Linked DNA regions of Natrinema sp. SYSU A 869. The protein of the gene in region 1 binds, or shares a complex with, the protein of each later gene. Links are inferred from orthologs where the notes say so. Each region holds a gene or a part of one and is shown in the gene's direction. Other genes may lie near its edges. The genes, in order: K6I40_RS17615 and rpl12p.

Region 1 (11,768 bases):
ATGTAACTCTCCTATTTAATAACTTCTAGTTACGTATGCGATCTGATAGCAGGAGTCGAATCATCGTTCTCGGGGCAGAACGTTCAGCGAGAGACGGGAGTATGTCGACCGCCCCTTGCGATAACTGCCCGCCAATTCATTAAATCCGTAAGCATGACCAGTTGCAATTCGCCATCGAGCGGATCACTCACATATAAAAACTCATGTTTGGTAGCTATCGTGGTGGATCGGCGCGACAGCCCGAGAGCTGTTACTTGGTTATGAAACCCGCTCAGATTCCTTCGTCGGCCCTCATCGAGTGCTCTCGAGCCGTAACGCCGACTCGAAACGGGTCGCTTAAGTGCCTTCGTCGGATAGCGACGCCCATGGCAAACGGCAAATACGCCGCGCGCAAGCTCAAGAAGGACCGCCAGAATCAGCGGTGGTCCGACTCGGACTACGCGCGCCGCGCCCGCGGACTTCGCGAGAAGTCTGACCCCCTCGAGGGTGCACCCCAAGCTCGCGGTATCGTACTCGAAAAGGTCGGCATCGAAGCCAAACAGCCTAACTCGGCAATTCGGAAGTGTGTCCGAGTGCAGCTGATCAAGAACGGCAAGCAGGTCACCGCGTTCTGTCCCGGTGACGGCGCAATCTCGTTCATCGACGAACACGACGAAGTCACCATCGCCGGGATCGGTGGGGCCAAGGGTCGTGCGATGGGTGACCTCTCCGGTGTCAACTACAAGGTCGACAAGGTCAACGGCGTCGCCCTGAAGGAACTCGTTCGCGGAAACGCAGAAAAACCGGTGCGATAATCATGGCGGCAGAAGATCAACCGGACCCGGACGCCCCGGCCGGTGGCGCAGACGTTTCGGCGAAGCTCTTCGGCACGTGGGAACTCGGCGAACTCGAGTACGCCGACCCCTCGACCGAGCGCTACATCACGGTGACCCCCGTCGCTCACACCGCGGGTCGCCACGCCGGCAAGCAGTTCAAGAAGTCCCAGATCTCTATCGTCGAGCGGTTCATCAATCGGCTGATGCAGACCGAGGAGAACACGGGTAAGAAGCAGAAGACGCTCAATTACGTTCGTGATGCCTTCGAAATCATCCACGAGCGGACCGAGGACAACCCGATTCAGGTGCTCGTCACGGCCGTCGAGAACGCGGCCCCGCGAGAGGAGACCGTCCGCCTGAAGTACGGTGGCATCTCGGTGCCGAAGGCCGTCGACGTCGCCCCGCAGCGCCGCGTCGACCAGTCGCTGAAGTTCCTCGCGGAAGGCGTCTACAACGCCTCGTTCAAGACCACTACGGACGTTGAGGAGGCCATCGCCAACCAGCTTATTGGTGGGGCCAACTACGATGTCCAGACTTACGCGGTCAGCCAGAAAGAGGAGAAAGAGCGCGTCGCGGCAGCAGCTCGCTAACGCGATTCGCTGATTCGTTTTTCGGCTGTTTTCTCGCGCGTACTAGTACGTTTTACTATGTTTCTCGGACTATGATCGACTTTCGCACATCTCTATTCATCCTCCTGAATAGGTATTGGGTCCGCTCGGGCGACTCACGGTAGTTCAGACTACCATGACTAGGGATATAGATAGAAATACTCGGTTCGGTACTGCTCTTGACTCTTTGACCTGAACTTAATAAACGATGAACAATAATTTACCATGAATTCTCTATAAGATATATTAGAATACTCTTATTAGTATATCAACAGATATGCTGTGTGTACCATGACGGCTATTACAGAATACTTGAAGAGTCACCCGCGAATGGTCGGCGTCCTGTTCACGAGCCTGTTGTTACTGGCACAGGCTGGAACGGTCGCAGCAACGAACGGCACTTTATTTGCTGGACCGTAACAATCAGATTCCCTCATCGAGGAGGTCCTTACTCCATTCAATTTTTCCGTCCTGTATAACGGGGAATAGCGCCTCGTCAAGGAATTCAGTGAGTTCTGAGTCAGTCACTGAAATCTGTCCTGTCTTCCTCGGAAGCACATAATATGATCCCACTGAATCAATGTGTGGAGAAAACACACTTCCTCGTTTCACATTTGCTGACGTGTACAGATTCATATCCATATCAATGTCTCCTTCCTCATGTGATAGTACACATGAATTCGGCATTCTCGTTTCGGATTGTGCGATTGTCGTCCTCCCACTACCGACCATATGGTACTGTTGCCCAACGATATTCTCTTGTCGGACAACATCTAGCGCCCCATAGAGTGGGAAGCCGAGATTCAATAACCGGGCGATTTGAATTCCGACACTGACTGCACCGCTATTGACAACATTACCGAGAGTCACGATACCACCAATACTTCCGGTCTCAACGAGGCGTAATCCCTGATCGTGCGACTGGCATGCGTTTAAGAGGAATGCTTTTGCTCCGACGGTGTCAACCGTTGCAGCGTCCAGTTTCCCGTCCGAACACTGGAACCCGTCCGCATCTATGTGTCCGATATAGTGAAGGAAGTCACTCTTACTAGCGAGAACAGCCTCGAGACTGTCCATCGAGAGATCATAGTGGACTGTGGTATCGAATGGAAGTTCTTCTCGAGTTCCGTACGTACCGTTAACACTTTCGAGTTCTTCGCGCATATCTGGGTCGTTGCAGATGACCTCGATCTCGATTGGCCCGTCTTTCGGCGTACGGCCGATCGTATTCTGGTATGCTGCCAGTGGGGTAGTACTCGTAATTTCGGCGTCCCCAATACCCATCCATGATTGCTGGATTGTGGGTAGCTGTGGAGAGTTTGCGGATCTGGCTACAGTCGTGTTCCCGCGGATAGAACGCGACTGTGTACTTCGGTCAAAATCGGATCGAGTAAAATCCTCGATCGCCTGCTCTACGACTGGATCTGGTAGTGTCGGTTCCGTATTATCTTCCTCAACGCTGACGATTGCGAGATCGTTGGCAATGAACGGGAGGAATTCGATGTGATCCGGTGTCGGCTCACATCGGGTTTCGAACCGCCAGTATGGGAGATACGGTTTCACCGTCGCATACGATACGTTGAGATAGGTTTCAATTCGTTCAGCGAGGGATTGGCCATATGCCTCGGTAACGTCGAAGTCGAGTGCTGGTTCTGCCACTTGCCGTTCATGTAACGGGAGAGGTGTCTTCCCCTCCGTCCGAACTATACAATCGAGAAAGAACACCTGTTTCAGTACTCGCCGTACCGACGATTCAAAGCCGTCTGAATCATCGAGTGAATAGGCGTACTCTTGGTCGGTGACTATTTGCGGGCTTGAACCCCGCGTTACGTCTGCACCGAGGTAATAAGCGAGTGGTGTAGCGACGAACACATGACGGAGTGTCGCGGGGACTTCGATCTGAATGTTCTGTTCCGTCTTGTCGAAATCAGCTGGAACGTGTAATTCATCGCCAAGCTCGAGACGCGGTGGATGGCCTCGGAGTGTCGAATAGGACCGTTCAGGTGCTGTCGTCTTCAGTGCCGACCCAAAGGCAGACACTGCCGCCATGACATCTGTGGGCTCTGCTGTCGTCGTGATCGTCGTTGCTGGCCGCTCGTGGAACGATCGTGCGCCGAGAATCACGTTCGTACGCTCTCCGAAATCGACGTACGTCTGCTTGCTATCGGACCAAATCTGTACCGGACTATCGATACAAGCATAGACTTTCAAGGGACCGGATAGATCCAGCGTGTACTCGTCGGGTCGGAACTCTGCTCGTTCGGCTGGGCTCACATCTGCGAGCATCATTCCGTCCGAGTCGCGGACGAAAACACCTTCAGTTGACGGCAGTTTGATCGAATTGGTTGTAAACTGTACTATCGATTCAGTTGGAAATCCAACCTGATCAGCAGACGCTGACTCGAGTGAAACTGGCCCGTTTATCGTCAGCCGATATCGATGGCGTTCGATCGGATCGATAATTTCGATTCCCCCTTGTGTCGACTTAAATATCGGTTTCATGGAGACAAATACGCCGGTCTGACGGCGCGTGGAACCGCTCGTGGTGTTCGTTGGGCTGAAACGGAGACTGTCCTAATTCTGGTCCGCCGAGAGCCAGCCGGAGCTGTGGGTCCTGTCGCCGATGAGCCACCGCTCCTGAGAATCGCCGTTCCGTTCCCGAAGCTCGACAACGATGTCGAACAGCGGTGACAGCGTTGGGACGATCCTGGCGTCCCGTTCAACCGGGAGCTGATAGTGTGACATCCCGCCGATGTGCTTCGTTCGTCCGTTGATTAAATGCAGGAATTTGAAGACGCGTTGTCTGCCGTACTCTTCGAGCAGCGGGAGCAACGAGTCGATCCCCACTCTGAGTTCGGCCGGTTCGAGCCCGTTGGTCTCAGTTTCGAAGGACTCGATCGCGCTCGAGATGGCCATTCCGAGGTCGATAAGTGTGTCGACCTCAATCGTTTCGGGCTCGATCGACGGATCGGCTCCGATACTGCTTGCAGCGACGCTCCGAGCCTGAGCATCGTAGCTGATGACCGAGAGCGTCTCGGACCGCTGATCGTCGAACCGCGAGACGCGGTGTGGGCCGCCGGTCGTCGAGACGAGGATGCGCCGCCGCACTCGCTCGGTCTCACAGCCCATCAGTCGGTGACAGGCGTTCCGTCGCTGGCTTGGTCGAACGGAACCGACGACGAGAACGCCTGCCCCCTGTCGTTTCAACTGTGAGAGTTCCTCGGAGAACCCGTCCTCTTTCGTCCCCGCGCAGTCCGTTCCCGAGTGCATCGCTAGTATGTTCCACGGGTTCATGCCCTCAACCAATAAGAGTTCGGGTTGAACTGTACTGTCTACGGACTCGAGTAGCCCTATTTCGGGACCTTCGATTCTCGGTCGGGTTTGGCATTTGCGACTCCCGTCTCGCCGAACTGTCCGCCGGGGATACCGATTCGGTGGTTGTCGATTTAGTCTGCGGCGCGACTCCCTCTGCCAACGTACGAGCGCGTCGCGTCGACGAGCACCTGTCGATAGGTGCTCGTGTCGGGTTCCCGTGCGAGTTCTCGGAATCGGCATTTGAACCCCTCGAAGTCGATTTCGGGGGCGTCCATCGCGGCCGCGTGTGCGAGGTCATACAATCGATGGTCCTCATCGACGAGGTCGTGTCGCTCTGCGAGCGCCAACGCGAAGGCCGCGTTTACCGCCGTGATCTCGGGATCGGCGCTCGCAGATAGTCGCTCGAACCCGGGGCGGGACGGCGTCTCGGGCCGATCGGCGACGGCCGCCGCGAGGCTGGACTCGAGAAACGAGAGCAACTTCTCGCCGGGCCCGACCGAGAGCGTGATATCGTCGGCGTAGATGTCCTTCATGTGGTTTGCAATCTGATAGCAGTGGGAAAGCTTGCGCCGTTCGACGCTCTTGCCGGCCAGCGCGAGGTAGAGGACTTCTTCGGTGGACTGGATGTGGGAGGGGTGTTGCTGTTCGTGGCGGGCCATGTGGGCGAACTCGTGGAGCGCGAGTTCGCGGGCCATGGCTGACGAGGCGGCCTGTCTCGAGATGTTCAGGACGTGATGATCGTCGTAGTGGGCGGCCCAGGTCCGTTCGTCGGGATCGTCCTGGAGGGTGACGTGGACCGGCAGCGAGAGATCCTGTTCGGTTTCGAAAAGGTCGCGGGCACTGAGGAATGGAGAGGTCGGGCCCGGTCCCTGCATGCGGATATCCATGTGTGGCCCTAGCAAGAGGCCGACGGGATTTGACTCTTTTGTGCGGTTGCACGCGGATGAACCGCGAGTTTGAGACATCGGATTGATCGCTCGGCAACGGTCGTGAGCCCGGACGTAGGCCTCGTGCCCGTCATCCCGCCCAATTATGAGACTCGTTCACTCACTCAAATTGGATATTCCAGCGTTCGGACGGGGAAAGACGACGAATTCCGGCGGCGACGAAACACTACCCTTTTGACCCCGCTGGCGGTATTGGGGGATATATGGGCCGACGCAAGAAGATCGTCCAAGAGTGTGAACGGCTGATGGACGACCCGGAGAACATCCGGAACATCGCCATCGCCGCTCACGTTGACCACGGGAAAACAACCCTTACAGACAATCTGCTGGCTGGTGCCGGCATGATCTCCGACGAGACTGCCGGTGAGCAGCTCGCGATGGACACCGAAGAAGACGAGCAGGAACGCGGGATTACCATCGACGCGGCGAACGTTTCGATGACTCACGAGTACGAGGATCAGAACCACCTCATCAACCTCATCGACACGCCGGGCCACGTCGACTTCGGTGGCGACGTGACGCGAGCGATGCGCGCCGTCGACGGTGCGCTCGTCGTCGTCGACGCCGTCGAAGGGGCGATGCCCCAGACCGAGACGGTGCTACGCCAGGCACTCCGCGAGGGCGTCAAGCCGACCCTGTTCATCAACAAGGTCGACCGCCTCATCTCCGAGCTCCAGGAGGGGCCCGAGGAGATGCAGGAGCGACTCCTCTCCGTCATCCGCGACGTCAACGAACTCATCCGCGGGATGACCGAGGACATGGACGATATCGACGACTGGACCGTTTCAGTCGAAGGGGGAACCGTCGGCTTTGGGTCCGCACTGTACAAGTGGGGCGTCTCCATGCCGTCGATGCAGCGTACCGGCATGGACTTCGCCGAAATCATGGAACTCGAGCGCGCCGACAAGCGCCAGGAGCTCCACGAGCGAACGCCGCTGTCGGACGTCGTGCTCGACATGGTCTGTGAGCACTTCCCAAATCCGATCAATGCACAGCCCCGTCGTATTCCGCGCATCTGGCGTGGCGACGCCGAGTCGGAACTGGCTGATTCGATGCGCCTCGTCAACGAGGACGGCGAGGTCGTCCTGATGGTTACCGACATCGCGATGGACCCCCACGCCGGTGAAGTCGCATCCGGCCGCGTCTTCTCCGGGACCCTCGAGAAGGGACAGGAGCTCTACGTCTCCGGGACTGCGGGCAAGAACCGCATCCAGTCCGTCGGCGTCTACATGGGCGGTGAGCGCGAGGAGGTGGACGAAGTTCCTGCAGGGAACATCGCCGCCGTCACCGGTCTCAAGGACGCAATCGCCGGTTCGACCGTCTCCAGTACCGAGATGACGCCGTTCGAGACGATCGAGCACATCTCCGAGCCGGTCATTACGAAGTCCGTCGAGGCAAAGAACATGGACGACCTGCCGAAGCTGATCGAGACGCTCCGACAGGTCTCCAAGGAGGACCCGACGATCCAGATCGAGATCAACGAGGAGACGGGCGAACACCTGATCTCTGGACAGGGTGAACTCCACCTCGAGGTCATCACCCAGCGTATCGAGAAGAATCAGGGCATTCCGGTCAACACCGGTGAGCCGATCGTCGTCTACCGCGAGCAGCCCCAGGAGCCCAGCGACCAGGTCGAGGGCATCTCGCCGAACCGTCACAACCGCTTCTACATCTCCATCGAACCGATGACGGACGACCTCGTCGAGACGATTCAGCGCGGCGAGGCCTCGATGGACATGCCCGAGCAGGATCGCCGTGAAGCCCTGCAGGAGGCCGGTATGGACAAGGATACGTCCCAGAACGTCGAGCACATGCACGGGACGAACATCCTCATCGACGACACGAAGGGTATCCAGCACCTGAACGAGACGATGGAACTCGTCATCGAAGGCCTCGAGGACGCCCTCGACAACGGTCCACTGGCAAACGAGCCGGTGCAGGGGACGCTCATCCGTCTCCACGACGCGCGACTCCACGAGGACACCATCCACCGCGGTCCGGCACAGGTCATCCCCGCGACCCGGAACGCGCTCCACAAGTCGCTAATCGACGGCAAGATCAAGATGCTCGAGCCGATGCAGGACGTTCGTATCGACGTGCCCAACGACCACATGGGCGCTGCATCCGGCGAGATTCAGGGTCGTCGTGGCCGCGTCGACGACATGTACCAAGAAGGCGACCTCATGGTCGTCGAGGGCATCGCACCCGTCGGCGAGATGATCGGCTTCGCGAGCGACATCCGCTCCGCGACCGAGGGTCGTGCCTCCTGGAACACCGAGAACGCCGGTTTCGAGGTCATGTCCAACTCGCTTCAGCGTGACAAGATCATGGAGATCCGCGAGCGCAAGGGTATGAAGCTCGAGCTGCCGCCAAGTATCGACTACATCTAAGCGGCGCGCCGTCTGCCGTCGCTCGAGAGAACAGTATTCTCTCGTCACTGACTGAACCGAAATCGCAAACGCACAGCGTTCGTGCGTGTCGCGAACTGCCTCGTTGCCGGATATTTCATCCTGAAGCGCCAATGTATTGTTCAGCGGTGGCTCGAGACCCAAAACCGGACAAACTCACAGGTATACTGTCGTCGGGACTATCAAAGACGCACGAAATGCGGCCGACCGGGTCAGTGGGCACGATGAGAATGGGAACAACGGGCGCGAAACGCGTTCGAAGCGTGAGTTACTGACGACCGTTCAGATTCCGTTTGCGAACCGTGTGCCTTCTTGTTCCTGTCGATGCTGTTTGACTCGAGATAGTGGGTCTACCGGCCGTCACGCCGTCAGGACCTTCATATAGAAGGGGACGATCACGAGGAAGACGAACAACGCGACCCACCACGGAAACAGGACTAGTGCGCCGACGACGAACAGCACCCCGATGATCGATGCGATCACTTTTTGTCGGAGATCGATGTACATACGTGTCAACTCTGTCTCTGAGAGATAGTAGTTTCGTTGACAGTGGGTGAACACGACTCAAGTAGCCGACTCGACTCTACTGTCGGAGCAGCCCATCGTTACCGAACCGCCGATGAATCGGCGAATGACGAGCGTGCGCTACTCCCGATCGCCGGCTCCGAGCGCGCTCTCGCCGACCTTCTCGTGGCCCTTGATGACTTCTTTCCCGCCCATGTACGACTGCAGCGGTTCGGGAATCGTCACCGTGCCGTCCTCGTTCTGGTAGTACTCGAGGATCGCCACCATGACCCGGGGAATCGCGAGCCCGGAGGCGTTGAGCGTGTGAAGGTAGTCGGCTGACTCGTGGCGCTCGGGCCGGTAGCGCAGGCCGGCGCGTCGCGCTTGGAAGTCCTCGAAATTCGATGCGCTCGAGACCTCGAGCCAGCGGCCGCCTTCCTCGGGGCCCTCGTCCATGTCGTCGCCGGGGGCCCAGACCTCGATGTCGTAGGTCTTGGCGCTGGCGAAGGTCAGGTCGCCGGTACAGAGTTCGAGGATGCGGTAGGGGAGTCCGAGCCGTTTGAGGACGTCCTCGGCTTCCGTAAGGAGGTTCTCGAGGCGGTCGTAACTCTCCTCGGGTTCGACGAAGTTGACGAGTTCGACCTTGTTGAACTGGTGGACGCGGACGATGCCCCGCGTTTCGGTGCCGTGTTCGCCGGCCTCGCGCCGGAAGTTCGGCGTATAGGCCTGGTGTTTGAGCGGGAGATCGTCCTTCAGGAGGATCTCGTTTGCGTACATGTTGGTGACCGGCACCTCCGCGGTGGGACAGAGCCAGAGGTCGTCGTCCTCGTAGTCCTCTTCGTTGCTGCCGCCCAGTCGATAGGCGTCGTCGGCAAACTTCGGGAGCTGGCCGGTGCCGCGCATCGAGGCGCTCTTGACCGGGACTGGCGGGAACAGGTCGACGTACCCCTGCTCGCGGTGGATGTCCATCATGAACTGGATCAGGGCGTGTTCGAGCTGTGCGCCCTCGCCTTTGAGGAAGTAAAAGCCAGAGCCGGTCGTCTTGGCGGCGCGTTCCTCGTCGATGATGTCCAGCTCCTCACCGAGTTCGTAGTGGGGCGTGACCGCGTCGGGCAGCTCGTGGGCGTCGTCGAATCCCCAGCGTCGGTCCTCGACGTTGTGACGTTCGTCGACGCCGAGCGGGACGCTCTCGTGGGGGAGCTGTGGGATCTCGAGCATTCGTTCTCGGAGCTCTTCCTCAAGGGCCACTCCCTCCTCTTCGACCTCCTCGATCTCGGATTTGAGCTCTCGCGACCGCTCGAGCGCTTCCTCGCGTTTCTCGTCTTTCCCCTCGGCGACGAGCTCCCCGATCTTCTTGGAGACCTGATTGCGGTCGTGGCGCAGGTCGTCGCCGCGGGCTTTCAGTTCCCGCCAGCGTTCGTCGAGTTCGAGTAGCTTGTCGAGATCGACGTCGGCTCCCCGGTTGTCGAGGGCGTCGCGTACCTCGTCGGGATTCTCGCGCAGATAGGTCCGGTCGAGCATTGGTATTGATCGTCCGTTCTTTGCGCCCGGGCAAAACCGTGTCGGAAGGCCGCGTCGTCCGACCACTCGATCGAGGCCGCCCTCCAGCGGGAAACGCTTTTTCCGCGGGGAACCTACTCTCGAGGTATGGACCCGCTCGAGGGCGAGACATCGTCGGCTCCGATCGAGTACGAGCCCGTCAGCGTCAAGGACGTACTGGTGGAGATGAAAGACACCGCCGAGCTGTTGATCGACCTCTCGTACTCGGCCGTGCTTCACCAGAGCGAGCAGCTCGCGACGGAGGTCCTTCGTCTGGAAGAGCGGATGGACATCCTCGAGATGCGAGCGCGAATGAGCCTCCTGATGTCCGCCCGGAAGCCGGCCGACGCGGAACAGCTCGCACCCGTTCTGGGGATCGTCGGGGCCGCAGACGGGATCAGCGACGCCGCCGGTGACATCGCGAAGATCGTCCTCGAAGACATGGGCCTCCCCGAGGCGATGCGGGCAGCGCTGCCCGACGCCGCGGAGGCGCTCCTCCGGGGCGTCGTCACGGCGGACTCGTCTTACGCCGGCCGGACGCTCCAGGATATCGACCTCGAGTCGGAGACGGGTGTGCGCGTGATCGCACTCCGGCGGGGCAGCGACTGGCTGCTCAATCCGGGGCCGACGACCCGGGTCGAGGCCGACGACGTCGCGCTCCTCCGGGGCCCCGAGTCGGCGATCGGCGACGTCTGCGAGGAACTGACCGGAGAGGTCTACGAGGCTCCCACGGCGGAAACGCCGGATATCGACGACTTAGAGCGCGCCGTGGACACGATCATCCACATGAAGGACTTCTCCGAACTGGCGGTCGATCTGGCCTACAGCAGCGTGCTGTTCGACAGCGAGGAACTCGCCGAGGAGGTCCGCAACCTCGAGGTTGAGGTCGACGCGATGCAATCGCGCTTCGAGGCGTGGACGCTCCGGGCGGCCGCGGATGCGCCAGATCCGGTCGTCCTGCGCGGGTTGATCCAGTTGGGGAGCTGCACGGAGCGAATCAGTGACGCCGCGATCGAGATCAGTGAGGGCGTCCTCCGGGACATCGACGTCCACCCGGTCGTGCAGGTGGCCGTCCAAGAGAGCGACGAGATTATCACCCGCGTCGAAGTCGACGAGGGGAGCGACCTCGACGGCACCGCGGTGACCGCCGGCGTTCCCGATGCCGATTCGACGATGTCCGTGATCGCCATCCGCCGGCCCGACGAGGGGTGGCTGCTGGTCGCGGATGCTGACGCGGAACTGCGCGGCGGCGACGCGCTCATCTCAAAGGGGACCCGGACGGCTGCGGCAGCGTTTCAGGACCTCGCGTCCGCATAGTGCAACGCGGTTCGTCGCCGTGACTCGCCTCGATCCGTTCGCTCTTTAAGTGATTCTGGTCATAAGGTGGAGATATGACGGGAGGTCGTCCGTTCTCGAATTCTCATATCCAGCAGTCCCATCGATAGTCGTCCCAGTTCGCGATGGGCCTCCTCCCCGACCCGGCCGATCATCCTTTAAGTGCTTCTGGTCACAAGGTGAAGATACGACGGGAGAACGGTTCTGTCCCGAGCCAACTAGTACCGCCGAGACGTACGTCTCTGCGTTTTGAAGCGCCCGTTAGTTCAGGACGACGATCGCGACTCCCGAGAGGAC
Region 2 (11,751 bases), 1.2 Mb from region 1 along the record:
CGATATCTACGGCCGATTAAAATTATTTCTTACCCGAGTACTTGTTTAGACTTCTCCGATACCAGACTATTTTCTGGCGAGAGTGGAACTGCCACTCATACCCGATATAGGGTTCGAAATGCCATATATTCTTGCATAGCTGGGAAGTCGTACCACACAGCGATCATAATCCTCTACGTTTATCAGTCAGGACAGTGGTGTGTTACGTATATGTCTGAAACCGGGACGGAGTCCCGTCCGCTGGTCCGACAGCTTCCGGATCCAACCACAGCGTCGAACGTCCGGTATGATCCGTCGCTCGAGGAACTGCGCAAACTCGCCGAGCCCGACGAGACGACGACTGAGTTCGGATCGGCGTCGTACGTCAGTGAGGTCCGCTCGCGGAGTGCCGATCGGACGAAAAACGCCGTCGACGACGAGTTCACCGACCACGATCACGAACTCGTCGACGACGCAATCGATCTCACGAGCGACCGTGAGATGCTCTGCGTCGATCGACTGATGGGCCGTCATCCAGATGCTGCCTTCTGCTGTCGCTTGTTCGTCCCCGTCGAGCACGCTCGAATCGCCTATGCGTGGGCGAGTCTGTTCGAGCCAGCTGACGGGCAGGACCCCGATCTCTACACCGTCCACCTGCCCGATTACGACGAAACCGAGATTCGAGTCCTTCCCGATACCGGTGTGACGACCATACTCGGCACGGATTACATTGGCGAAGCCAAGAAGTCGTTCCTCCGGCTGTACATGTATCGGATCAAGCAGCAGGGCGGCCTCGGACTCCACGCAGGGAGCAAGCGGGTCCGCGTCCGTGACGATGACGACGAGCTACAGACCGTCGGCCAGGTGTTCATGGGCCTCTCCGCGACCGGCAAATCCACGCTGACCTCTCACGGCTGCTGGCTCGAGGAACCCGAAGACGCCACCATGTTGCAAGACGATGTCTGCGGTCTCCTCTCTGACGGCACCGTCGCCGGCAGCGAGGGTGAGGGACTGTTCATCAAGACGATCGGCCTCAGTAAGGACGAGCAGCCGGAGCTCTACGAGACCGCGACCGCTGAATCGGCGATCCTCGAGAACGTCGCGGTCGACGACGACGGCACTGTCCACTTCGATGAGGACCGCTATACGTCGAACTCCCGGGCCATCGTCCAGCGCGACCAACTCGAGAGCGCGGACGAGGAGATCGACTTAGACCGGATGGATCAGGTCTTCTTCATCACCCGAAACCCGCTGATGCCACCGGTCGCCAAACTCGACGAGGAGCAGGCCGCCGTCGCCTTCATGCTCGGCGAGTCGATCGAGACCAGCGCTGGCGACCCGTCACGAGCAGGCGAGTCGATCCGCGTCGTCGGAACGAACCCCTTCATCATCGGTCCGGAGGGCGAGGAGGGAATATCTTCCACGAACTCATCGACCTCCTCGAGGTCGACTGTTACGTCATCAACACGGGCTATATCGGTGAGCAGTCGAAAGACATCGGCGTCACCGAGTCCGTGATGATCCTGACGGAAGCCGCCCGCGGGACCATCGAGTGGACCCGCGACGAGCAGATGGATCTAACGATTCCCGAATCCGTCCCGGGACTCGACATCAACGACTACTACGTGCCTGACCACGTCGACGACTACGACGACGCACTCGCGGAACTACGCGCCGAACGCCGTGACTACCTCGAGCAGTTCGACGAACTCCGCGAGGAGATCAAAGACGCAGTCTACTGATCAAACGTCTCGCTTGACGAGTGAATTGGTAACCAGATCCCCAACTCTCGGACTCAGTCCGGCCCCGAGTAGTGGGGCAGCACTTGCCCGACACGAATACCGTTATATGTGTCGAGTTCTCACGGTTCGGTAATGAGCGCACAGGTACGAAAACCGACCGCGAGAATCTGTGAAGAGTGCGGTCGAGGCGAACAGTGGGACGAAAACCTCGAGGCCTGGCAGATCGCCCGCGACGATGGTGAGAAACAGGTCGGCAATCCACACTGCATCCACGAGTGGGACATCACCGGGACGTTCAAACCGGTCGACGCAACCGACAGCTGACCGACCCCGACCCGCCGTGAGCGAACGAAACGGACGTTTTTCACCGACTCGAGCGTAGCGACTTCCATGCCGACTGTTTACATTACAGCGCCACCCGAAGCCGCCGACGGGATCGCCGAGACGTTGGTCGAGGAGCGACTCGCTGCCTGCGTCAATCGTCTATCGACGACCTCGACCTACCGCTGGGAGGGCGAGATTCACAACGACGACGAGGCCGTGTTGCTCGCGAAGACCACTGACGACGTGTACGACGATCTCGTCGACCGCGTCCGTGACATCCACCCCTACGACGTCCCCTGTATCGAGCGCTTCGACGAGAGCGACGTCCTCGAGTCGTTCGCAGCGTGGCGAACGGAGAGCGTCGAGTGACGGAACGGGGTTGATTCGGCCGGTGTACGTCAGACGGTCACAGACGATGACTACCCGAATTAGCAACCCTTAAAACTCGCGCACGGGTTATCACGGATATGGCTGGAACCATCGAAGTGCTCGTTCCGGGTGGCCAGGCCAATCCTGGCCCACCACTCGGTCCCGAGCTCGGACCGACGCCCGTCGACGTGCAGGCCGTCGTACAGGAAATCAACGATCAGACCGAAGCGTTCGACGGGACCGAAGTCCCCGTCACCGTCGACTACGAGGAGGACGGCTCCTTCGAGATCGACGTCGGTGTCCCGCCGACGGCGGCACTGATCAAAGACGAGGCTGATTTCGATACCGGCAGCGGCGAACCCCAGAAGGACTTCGTCGCGGATCTTTCCGTTGAACAGGTCAAGACGATCGCCGAACAGAAACACCCTGACCTGCTCGCCTACGATACGATCAACGCCGCGAAGGAGGTCGTCGGTACCTGCGCTTCGATGGGCGTCACCATCGAGGGCAACGACGCTCGAGAGTTCAAGCAGCGAGTCGACGACGGCGAGTACGACGACGTGCTCGCTGGCGAAGCGAGCGCCTGAATACGGCGCAGCGAGTGCTTCTTCGTTCTCGTAGACCCTAGTAGTGTCAGCGACGGGCACTCGAGACGCGAGTAGACGACCGTCCGTTTTCCGCGGTCCGTTCGAGCGGAGCCAACATGCCTTGGACAGGTGGCGTCGCTGTCTCTCGATTGTGACGGCCAACAGATGGAGGATGACACGGAATGGACCCGTAGAGGCGAGTTCAACCGTAGCGAGGAAGACCGTTCGGGCGGCTACCTAGATCTTGTTCGCGGGCGGGACGGTCCGGTCGTCCGGGCGCGTCGTCCCGGTCGCCCCGGACAGGACTCGGATCGTTGCACCGATACCGAGCGCACTGGCGAATCCGAGGAGGACGGCGGTGGCCGGAAACGACAGCCCAACAATCCCACTGAGGAGTGCCCCGACGAGCAGCCCGATCGCAAGTCGACTGTCACCGAGCCGTGTGGCGACGGTGCACCCGATCGCGACGAAGCCGATCGCCGTCGCAACCGGCAGGATGATCGCGCCGAATATCACCAGTGGAATTCCGAAGAATGTCCCGAGGCTCGTATCCACGATGAGATACCCCGTGCCCGTGAGTCCACTGCTGACGAGGAGACCCGGAATCCCAACGCAAAGCGAGATGATAGGACTCTGTCGCGATTTCGACACCGCCTGTGTGCCATAGTTTTGCGCTAAGCCGAGCACGATTATCATCACGAGTATTGTCGCAGCGAACTGGATTCCCACCCGAACGATCGGCTCGAGCGATCGATACAACTCGAGTTCCCCGCCGGACGGCGTTAGCATGGCGACCGAACCGATCCCCGTTGGACCAATGATATTATATAAGTCTACTGGCCACATGAACGTATGGTACAATATAACGCATAATAGAGTTTTCGGTTATTCGAAGCGTGAATAATACGTTATTGTGGTGAACTGTGATCGAACGAACGCGGCCACGCGGGATGGCTATACTTGCTGGCAGTGGTTCTGGGATGACGAGACAGCGAGGACGCTGCGAGACGAGCATACTGGCAGTTCGACGGGTTTAAGTTCAGGATGGCACTTGGTTCAAGGGAGACAGGCATCGCCTGTTTCACTGACCCGTAGGAGCAGTCCTGCGTACTACGGAGGTGAACGATGGCAGATTCGGATATTGAAACAGCAGTAGCGCGCGCACTCGAGGATTCGCCCGATCGGAACTTTACCGAAACGGTAGACCTCGCGATCAATCTGCGCGACTTAGACCTAAACGAACCGTCGAACCGCGTTGACGAGTCGATCGTCCTACCGGCCGGAACCGGCCAGGAAACTCGGATCGTCGTCATCGCCGAAGGAGAGACCGCAGTCCGCGCCGAAGAGGCGGCGGACGAGGTACTTTCGGTGGACGACGTGGCCGATCTGGACGACGACGAGGCCAAAGACATGGCCGACGAGACGGACTTCTTCATCGCCGAAGAAGCAATGATGCAAGACATCGCCCGGCACCTGGGTACCATTCTCGGTCCCCGAGGGAAGATGCCGGATCCGCTCTCGCCCGACGACGACGTCGTCGAAACCGTCAACCGGCTCAAAAACACCGTGCAGCTTCGCTCCGGCGACCGACGAACCTTCCACACGCTCGTCGGTGCCGAAGACATGGACGCCGAGGATATCGGCGACAACATCGACGTCATCCTGCGTCGCCTGCACGCTGACCTCGAGAAGGGGCCCCAGAACATCGATATCGTCTATGTGAAGACGACGATGGGCCCGTCCGTGGAGGTGGCCTAGAATGAGCGCACAGGCTGAACGCAAAACCGAGAACCTTCCCCAGTGGAAGAAAGAGGAAGTCGACGACCTCGCACAAATCATCGACGAGTACGAGAGCGTCGGCGTCGTCGGTATCGCCGGCATTCCCTCGAAGCAGCTCCAAGACATGCGCCGCGACCTGTACGGCACTGCCGTGTTGCGCGTCAGCCGCAACACCCTGCAGACGCGCGCGCTCGAGGACGCCGGACTCGGCGACCTCGTCGAGCACATCGGGGGACAGGTCGGGATCATCGCGACCGACGAGAACCCGTTCTCGCTGTACAAGGAACTCGAGGCGTCGAAGACGCCCGCACCGATCAACGAGGGCGAAATCGCCCCGAACGACATCGTGATCCCCGAAGGGGACACCGGTGTCGATCCGGGGCCGTTCGTCGGTGAACTTCAGGGTATCGGTGCGAACGCGCGCATCGAAGAAGGGTCGATCCAGGTCATGGAGGACTCGACGGTTCTCGAAGCCGGCGAGGAAGTCTCCGCCGACCTGTCGAACGTCCTCAACGAGCTCGGTATCGAGCCCAAGGAGGTCGGTCTCGACCTGCGCGCCGTCATCGCCGAGGGCGTGCTCTTCAACCCCGAGGACCTCGACATCGACATCGAGGCCTACCGGAGCGACGTGTCGACGGCCGCCGCCCGCGCACGGAACCTCTCGCTTAACGCGAGCTTCCCGACCGCGTCGACGGCCCCGACGCTCATCGCCAAGGCCACGGGCGAGGCCAAGAGCCTCGGCCTGCAGGCCGCCATCGAGGACGAAGACCTGATGCCCGACCTCGTCAGCAAGGCCGACGCACAGCTGCGTGCGCTCGCGGGCCAGATTGATGACGAGGAGGCGCTTCCTGACGAACTTCAGGACGTCGAGGCTCCCGCCGAACCGGCGGCAGCCGACGACGAAGACGAATCGGCAGACGACCAGACTGAAGACGAGGCTGAGACCGAAGAGACCGACGGCGACGATGACGACGAAGATGACGGCGACGGCGCGGCAGGTCTCGGCGAGATGTTCGGTTAATTAACGGAGGATCCAACAATGGAATACGTATACGCTGCACTCATCCTGAACGAATCGGGCGAAGAGATCAACGAAGACAACCTGACGAACGTGCTCGACGCTGCCGGCGTCGACGTCGAAGAGTCTCGCGTGAAGGCGCTCGTCGCCGCACTCGAGGACGTCGACATCGACGAGGCAGTTTCCGAGGCCGCTGCCGTCCCCGCTGGCGGGGCCGCCGCAGGCGGTGCCGCGGGTGGCGAGGCCGCTGCCGCCGACGAAGGCGGCGACGAGGAAGAAGCCGAGGAGACCAGCGACGTGCCGGACACGACGGACGAGGACGACGACGAGGACGACGAGGCCGACGGCGAGGGTCTCGGCGAACTCTTCGGATAGACTTCAGTTCCGTCGATCCGGTTTCGACGAGTTTTCAACCCCGATTTTTATCGACGCTCGACGGCGAGTGGCGATGCTGCCTGCGCGGGGAAGCAGCGATTCGCGACTCGAGTAGTACCTCGCTGAGCCGAGACCATATAAACGAGGACGCGGCCAGAGTCGGCGATGCCCGCTCCTGTCGAGATCGTCACCGAGCCGGCGCTGACACTCCAGTTGCTCGCATGGGTGGTCGCCGGCTCGCTACTGGGGTGTTGTAGCGGGCTCGTCCCCGGACTCCACGCTAACAACTTCGCGTTCCTGCTGGCCGGCGTCGTGCCGTCAGTCCCCGGGCCGCCGCTGTTCGTCGGCTGTGCGATGCTCGCGGCCGGCGTCGTCCACACCTTCTGTAACGCCGTCCCGGCGATGGCGCTCGGCGTTCCCGACGCCGAGATGGCCGTCACTGCACTGCCGGGCCATCGGATGGTCCTCGAGGGCCGGGGCTACGAGGCGATCCGACTTTCTGCGCTCGGCAGTATCCTTGCCGTGATCGTGGCGGTCCCGCTCGCCGTCCCCGTCACCTGGGCCGTGACGGCCGCCTATCCGACGATTCGGGACCATCTCTCGCTCGTCCTCGCGATGGTCGCGGTCGCGCTGATCGTGTCGGAACCGACGTGGCGCGGCCGGTTCGGTGGGCTGCTCTCGTTCGCGCTTGCGACCGGCCTCGGCACACTCACATTGGATCTCACTGCGGATGCCCCGCTCGAGGCGGGCGGCACGCTCGCGCCCCTCTTCGCTGGCCTCTTCGGCGCGCCGGTGTTGATCGACGCGATCCGGGGAAGCGGAATTCCGCGACAGGAGGGCGACGGCATACGGGCCTCGCGACCGTTCGTCGGCGTCACCGCCGTCGCCGGCGCGCTCGCGGGAGCTGTGGTCGGCTACCTGCCCGGTATCACGGCAGCGATCGCCGCGGTTGCGGTGCTGGCGCTCGTCCCGGGCGGAGCCAGCGACCGCGGCTACATCGTCGCGACCAGCGGCGTTGACACGTCGAACACGATCTTCGCGCTCTTCGCGCTGGTCGCCATCGGTCAGCCTCGAACCGGCGTGTTAGTCGCGTTCGAAGGCACTTCCGCGCCGCTCGAGTTGCCGATCCTTCTCGCGGGCGTCGTCCTTGCAGGGCTGCTCGGGTTCGCGTTCGTGATCGTCGCCGGCGACGCCTACCTTGAGCTGGTCGGCCGACTGACCTACTGGAAGATTTCGGTCGCCGTCCTCGCGGTGTTGCTCGCTCTCTCGTATCTGTTCACCGGTCCGATCGGCATCGTGATCTTCGCCGTCGCGACCGCTATCGGACTGGTTCCGATTCGGTTGCGGTGCCGACGGGTGCACCTGATGGGTGTTCTGATCGGACCGTTGATGTTGGGGCTCTGAACGACTTTCGCGTCCTCAGTCGCTCGAGCTCGCCGCTCGAGCCGCGGTCACAACTTCTTCGACCCGCGTTTCCGAGATGGGGTTCGTCGTTACGCCGTCCGTTTTGAGTGCCGTACCGACGATGACACCCGTTGCTCCCGCCTCAAGACAGTCGCCGACCGTCTCGCTCGTTACGCCGCTGCCGACGAACACCGGTGTCTCATCATGTCCCTGATCGGCGAGTGCGTCGGTGACGCACTCGACGTCCGCGAGCGACGTTTCGACGCCCGTCCCGTGTCCGGAAACGATGACGCCGTCGGCTTTTCCCCGCTTGACCGTCTCGAGGGCCGCACGCTCGATCTCCCGTTCGCCGATCGGCGTCGCGTGCTTGACGTGGACGTCCGCGAGAATCGCGACGTCAGCTCCGATCCGATCACGAAGCCGGAGCGTCTCGTGGGCCTGGCCCTCGATGAGTCCCTGATCGGTCGCCGCAGTGCCGACGTGGACGTTGACGCGGATGAACTCGGCGTCGGCGGCCGCGGCGATCGACATCGCGGCCTGGGCGTCGTTTCGGAGAGACGACAAACTAGTCCCATGCTGACCGGTCCGCGAGCGACCGATCATAAGGACTCTCCCTCTCGGACGGATGGTTTTATATAAACAAACACCCGACAGAAATTTAAGCGACAAGTGCGCACTCGTCGCTGAGCGATATGAGTGCGAAAGCCGACCGCGGGTGGCCCAACACCCGCGATCACCGCGATGAATTGGATGGTGACGACGAGGACTGCCCGATCAAAGGAAGTGGTCGTCGTGAGTAGTAAGGAGCGCTGTACTCTTGAATCTGCTGCTCACACATCGAATCGTCTCGGGTTGGTCGGTTGTCCGGAGTGCGAGGCCTACTGGATCGTCGAGATCGACACGAAACGAACGCGGTGCCGTCGCTGCGGGACGCAGTGGGCGGTCGACGGACTGCGGGACCACGGAACTGTTTCCGCCGACGACGACGACGGCGTGGATGCTCTCCGCGAGAAACGATCGCACTTGCTCGCCAAGCAGTGGGATGAACCCGACGCATTCGCCGACGTAGCTCACTACGCGACGCTCGACGACCGGCTGAGTGATTGGCCGCTGCTCTCGGATCTCTATGCTGCTCAGGTTTCCGACCGGCCGCTGCTCTCGGATCTCTATGCTGCTCAGGTTTCCGACCGGCCGCTGCTCGCTGATATGTGGGCCGAGCCGGTCGCCGATTGCCACGAGTTCTTTAAGGCAGCATATCAGCAGTCCGGACGGAGTCACGGTACCGGTAGTACTGGCACGCAACCGCGGACAGAGGGCGATGACACGGAGCGGCTCGAGGCGCTCCTGCGCGATCCGAAGTCGGGGGACGGAGCGCCGATCGGCTGGCTCGCTCGAACGCTATTCCGCTCCGCGGCGGGACACGGAGAGAAGAATTGGAAGTGGGTTCGACGGCAGTGTGACCGGTGGTCTTGGGTGGACGTGACCGAGATCCAAGATCAACAGCGCCAATCGGACCGAGACGGAAACCGCACGGCGGCGTCGGATTTGCTGTGGGCGTTTCTCGATCCGACCGTTCTTGATACCGTAAGTAGGCATAACCGTCCGCGGGCCGGTGCGGAGAGCGCGACGGACGCGAAAGAGAAGGCGGAAGCGACGATTTCACGGCGTGCAAAGCTCGAGACGGCCGAACAGTGGGGCGATCTGATCGGATCGTTCGGAGCAAAGAAGCGTGGCTACGAGGCACTTGGCGGAGGGGATCGGACGCGGTTCATCGACGGCGGCCGAGCACGGGGAGGACCGTCACGGATCGCGGACGCATTCAGCGGTGCGGCAGCGGCCGGGTACGATCGCGGAACGGTGCTGTCGGTAACGACGGACCCGGAGCGATTCGACAGCATAGCGGCGGCGGCGGACGGGCTGCTGGATGACGCGAAGAACCTGCGGAAGAAGCTCGGGCGGCACCTCGAGAGCGGAATGCCGGCGTCGGTAACCGCGCCGGAGCCGACGCGGAAGGGACTACCGCACGGACATATCGCGATCTTCGGCCACGAGCCGGCGGACTTGCCGTCGAAACACGAACTCTGCCGATATTGGTGGGAAACGCGAGAGCGGGGCCAGCAACTCGACCTCGCGCCGATCGCGCTGGATGACGCGGACGCGAGCGACGAGCCGCGCTGGTATTGGCGCGACGATGGGCCGGACGATGCGGGCTGTCCGCCATGTGCGTATCTGTCGGAGGGCGCGGAGTCGATCGTGGCGGCGGCGTGGACGGACGCGGACGACGTGAAAGCGATCGCGAATGCCTACCGTGCTCGCGGATCAGCACCGATCACGGACGGCGAGCCGACGGCGGCGGCGGTGGGGACGAGCGTGACGCCGAGCAAGATTCGCGAAGCCGCATGGTATTGGGCGACCGACATGAAGGCGGCGACGACCGGATCGCAGGAAATCCAGCCGTGACAACGCGCTCGAGGTGACACGCGACGGTTGGCAAGAAATTCCGTGATACAAACTCTTATACCAAGGGACTTATGTTCGAGCGGTTGCATATTCGGGTAAGACCCGCTGCGACTGATCTGCTCTCTACTATGTTGCCGACAAACGAACGCGAATCCGAACCCGAGGACGCGAAGGTTGTGCTGGTTCCCGAGTCGATCGAAGGTGAAGTTCGCAACTACGCGAGGACGTTGCAGCGCTGTCGTGACGCCAGGCCGACGACCGCGACCGACGAGAACGAGGACGGCGGCCGAGGTGGCTGCGGATGACGCGCTCAAGCACGGACTCGGAGGACGAGACGGGCATATCCAAGCATAGCGAGCCCGACTATAGCGATCTGGAGATTCCGGTCGCGGACCCGTCCTCGTTTAGTTGGCCGCAACGACGCGCCGACCTGCTCGACGAGATTTATGCACGGGGGCACCCGTCACTCATTAACCAGACGGAGATGGCCGAACGCTACGACGTAAACCAGTCGACTATTTCGCGGGATCTGGACGCGCTCGCCGATCATATCGACGAGACATTGGGCTCGCGTCGATCGCTTGCGTCGTCGGCTGTCTATCAGAAATCTATTACGGGGCTGCTCGAGCAAGAAGAATACCGCGACGCCGTCCGCGCTCTGGAATCGTGGAATGAATGGATCGACGAGCAGCAGGATCTCCGCGAACTCGAGCAACGCGTCGCCGACCTCGAGCGGACGGAGGGCCGTCAATGAGCCGTCGTCGCAAGCGCGACCTCCGCGAGCGAATCCGCGACCTCGAACGCCGTGGCACTGATGACGCGGTCCGGATCTATGTCCCGCTACTCGACGGCGACGCGGACAGCGAGCCGCCGGCGTGGTCGACAAGCGGAATCTGCGGCCTCGATCTGACGGTCACGGAGGACGATCAATGACGCGACGCCGCAAACGCGACCTCGCGGAGCGGATCGCCGATCTCGAGGGGGACGACAGCCCGAACTGGTCGGTGACGATCACGCACCATACCGCCGCGTCCTTTGGATCCGGCGACGAGTATGACCTCGAGACGGTCGACGACACGGAGTTCGTGACGATCCTGCGCGTCGTCGATGACGCGGACGGAGGCGACAATGCCGATGTGTAACGAGTGCGGCGCTCACGTCTCGGACCGCTTCGCTCGCGTCTTCGGTGACGACGAGGATCGCGTCGCGGGGTGTCTGTCGTGTCGGCGGGCGGCCGATCTCGCGGCCGGCGCTGGCGCGGACCGAACGCGCCGGGCCGACTATATCGGATCGGCACAGAGGCCACTGAGTGGCCGCTCGAGCGATCGGGGAGTGGTAGCCGATGACTAAACGGACTCTGGCCTCGGATCACGCTGGCGAGGCCGCTGGCGACGGCAGCGACGACGTGGCCCACCGACTCTGGCACGCCGATCCCGAGAACCGGGCGCTCCTGTGTCGCTCGTACCGACGGCACCACCTCGCCGACCGCCACGCCGATGACGGAGGTGAGTCCGATGGGTGACGAGGACCGCGACCGCGTCGCGCCGGATCGGCCGACGATCGACGGGCCGGCGATCGAGGACGCGCCTCTGGACACGACGCTCCAGCGAGCCCTGATCGAGACGATCAATCCGGACGGAATCGCGGCGTTCGACCGCGAAGACTGGATCCGATATGCGGCGGCGGTCGTCGAGTCGCTCGAGATCGACCGCGA

The links.
Region 2: the proteins of K6I40_RS17615 (region 1) and rpl12p are in contact, whole or in part, in a crystal structure (PDB 5H7L), measured with the Pyrococcus horikoshii proteins. The link is inferred for Natrinema sp. SYSU A 869 from one-to-one orthologs. Residues at the interface, in WP_048053510.1 of Pyrococcus horikoshii: Pro161, Met164, Met165, Phe168, Ser169, Ile172, Val195, Glu196, Phe202, Leu211, Ser212, Val213, Met216, Lys222, Phe223, Asn224; in WP_010886059.1 of Pyrococcus horikoshii: Leu100, Ala101, Gly102, Leu103, Ser104, Ala105, Leu106, Phe107, Gly108.

The regions. Positions count from the first base shown.
Region 1 is NZ_CP082249.1:1,901,093-1,912,860, reverse strand. What follows is about bases 5,560-8,481. They hold K6I40_RS17615 (elongation factor EF-2), read left to right. Parts: upstream 5,560-5,888; coding sequence 5,889-8,075; downstream 8,076-8,481. Other genes in these bases: K6I40_RS17610 (hypothetical protein), read right to left, coding at 8,454-8,481; K6I40_RS17620 (DUF5781 family protein), read right to left, coding at 5,560-5,625. Outside these bases: K6I40_RS17640 (30S ribosomal protein S12), read left to right, coding at 366-794; K6I40_RS17635 (30S ribosomal protein S7), read left to right, coding at 797-1,405; K6I40_RS17630 (hypothetical protein), read right to left, coding at 1,847-3,712; K6I40_RS17625 (hypothetical protein), read right to left, coding at 3,998-4,693; more of K6I40_RS17620, read right to left, coding at 4,870-5,559; more of K6I40_RS17610, read right to left, coding at 8,482-8,600; serS (serine--tRNA ligase), read right to left, coding at 8,739-10,118; K6I40_RS17600 (TrkA C-terminal domain-containing protein), read left to right, coding at 10,245-11,453; K6I40_RS17595 (magnesium transporter), read right to left, coding at 11,733-11,768. UniProt on the Methanocaldococcus jannaschii protein: Catalyzes the GTP-dependent ribosomal translocation step during translation elongation.
Region 2 is NZ_CP082249.1:662,658-674,408, reverse strand. The notes cover bases 4,592-7,496. They hold rpl12p (50S ribosomal protein P1), read left to right. Parts: upstream 4,592-5,819; coding sequence 5,820-6,173; downstream 6,174-7,496. Other genes in these bases: K6I40_RS11500 (tripartite tricarboxylate transporter permease), read left to right, coding at 6,339-7,496; K6I40_RS11510 (50S ribosomal protein L10), read left to right, coding at 4,761-5,801; K6I40_RS11515 (50S ribosomal protein L1), read left to right, coding at 4,592-4,759. In the rest of the region: K6I40_RS11535 (HEWD family protein), read left to right, coding at 1,854-2,045; divalent-cation tolerance protein CutA, read left to right, coding at 2,112-2,414; K6I40_RS11525 (50S ribosomal protein L11), read left to right, coding at 2,513-3,001; K6I40_RS11520 (hypothetical protein), read right to left, coding at 3,239-3,790; more of K6I40_RS11515, read left to right, coding at 4,127-4,591; more of K6I40_RS11500, read left to right, coding at 7,497-7,577; K6I40_RS11490 (DUF5817 domain-containing protein), read left to right, coding at 8,430-10,037; K6I40_RS11485 (hypothetical protein), read left to right, coding at 10,166-10,342; K6I40_RS11480 (hypothetical protein), read left to right, coding at 10,339-10,791; K6I40_RS11475 (hypothetical protein), read left to right, coding at 10,788-10,970; K6I40_RS11470 (hypothetical protein), read left to right, coding at 10,967-11,179; K6I40_RS11465 (hypothetical protein), read left to right, coding at 11,166-11,387; K6I40_RS11460 (hypothetical protein), read left to right, coding at 11,380-11,559; K6I40_RS11455 (hypothetical protein), read left to right, coding at 11,552-11,751. UniProt on the Methanocaldococcus jannaschii protein: Forms part of the ribosomal stalk, playing a central role in the interaction of the ribosome with GTP-bound translation factors.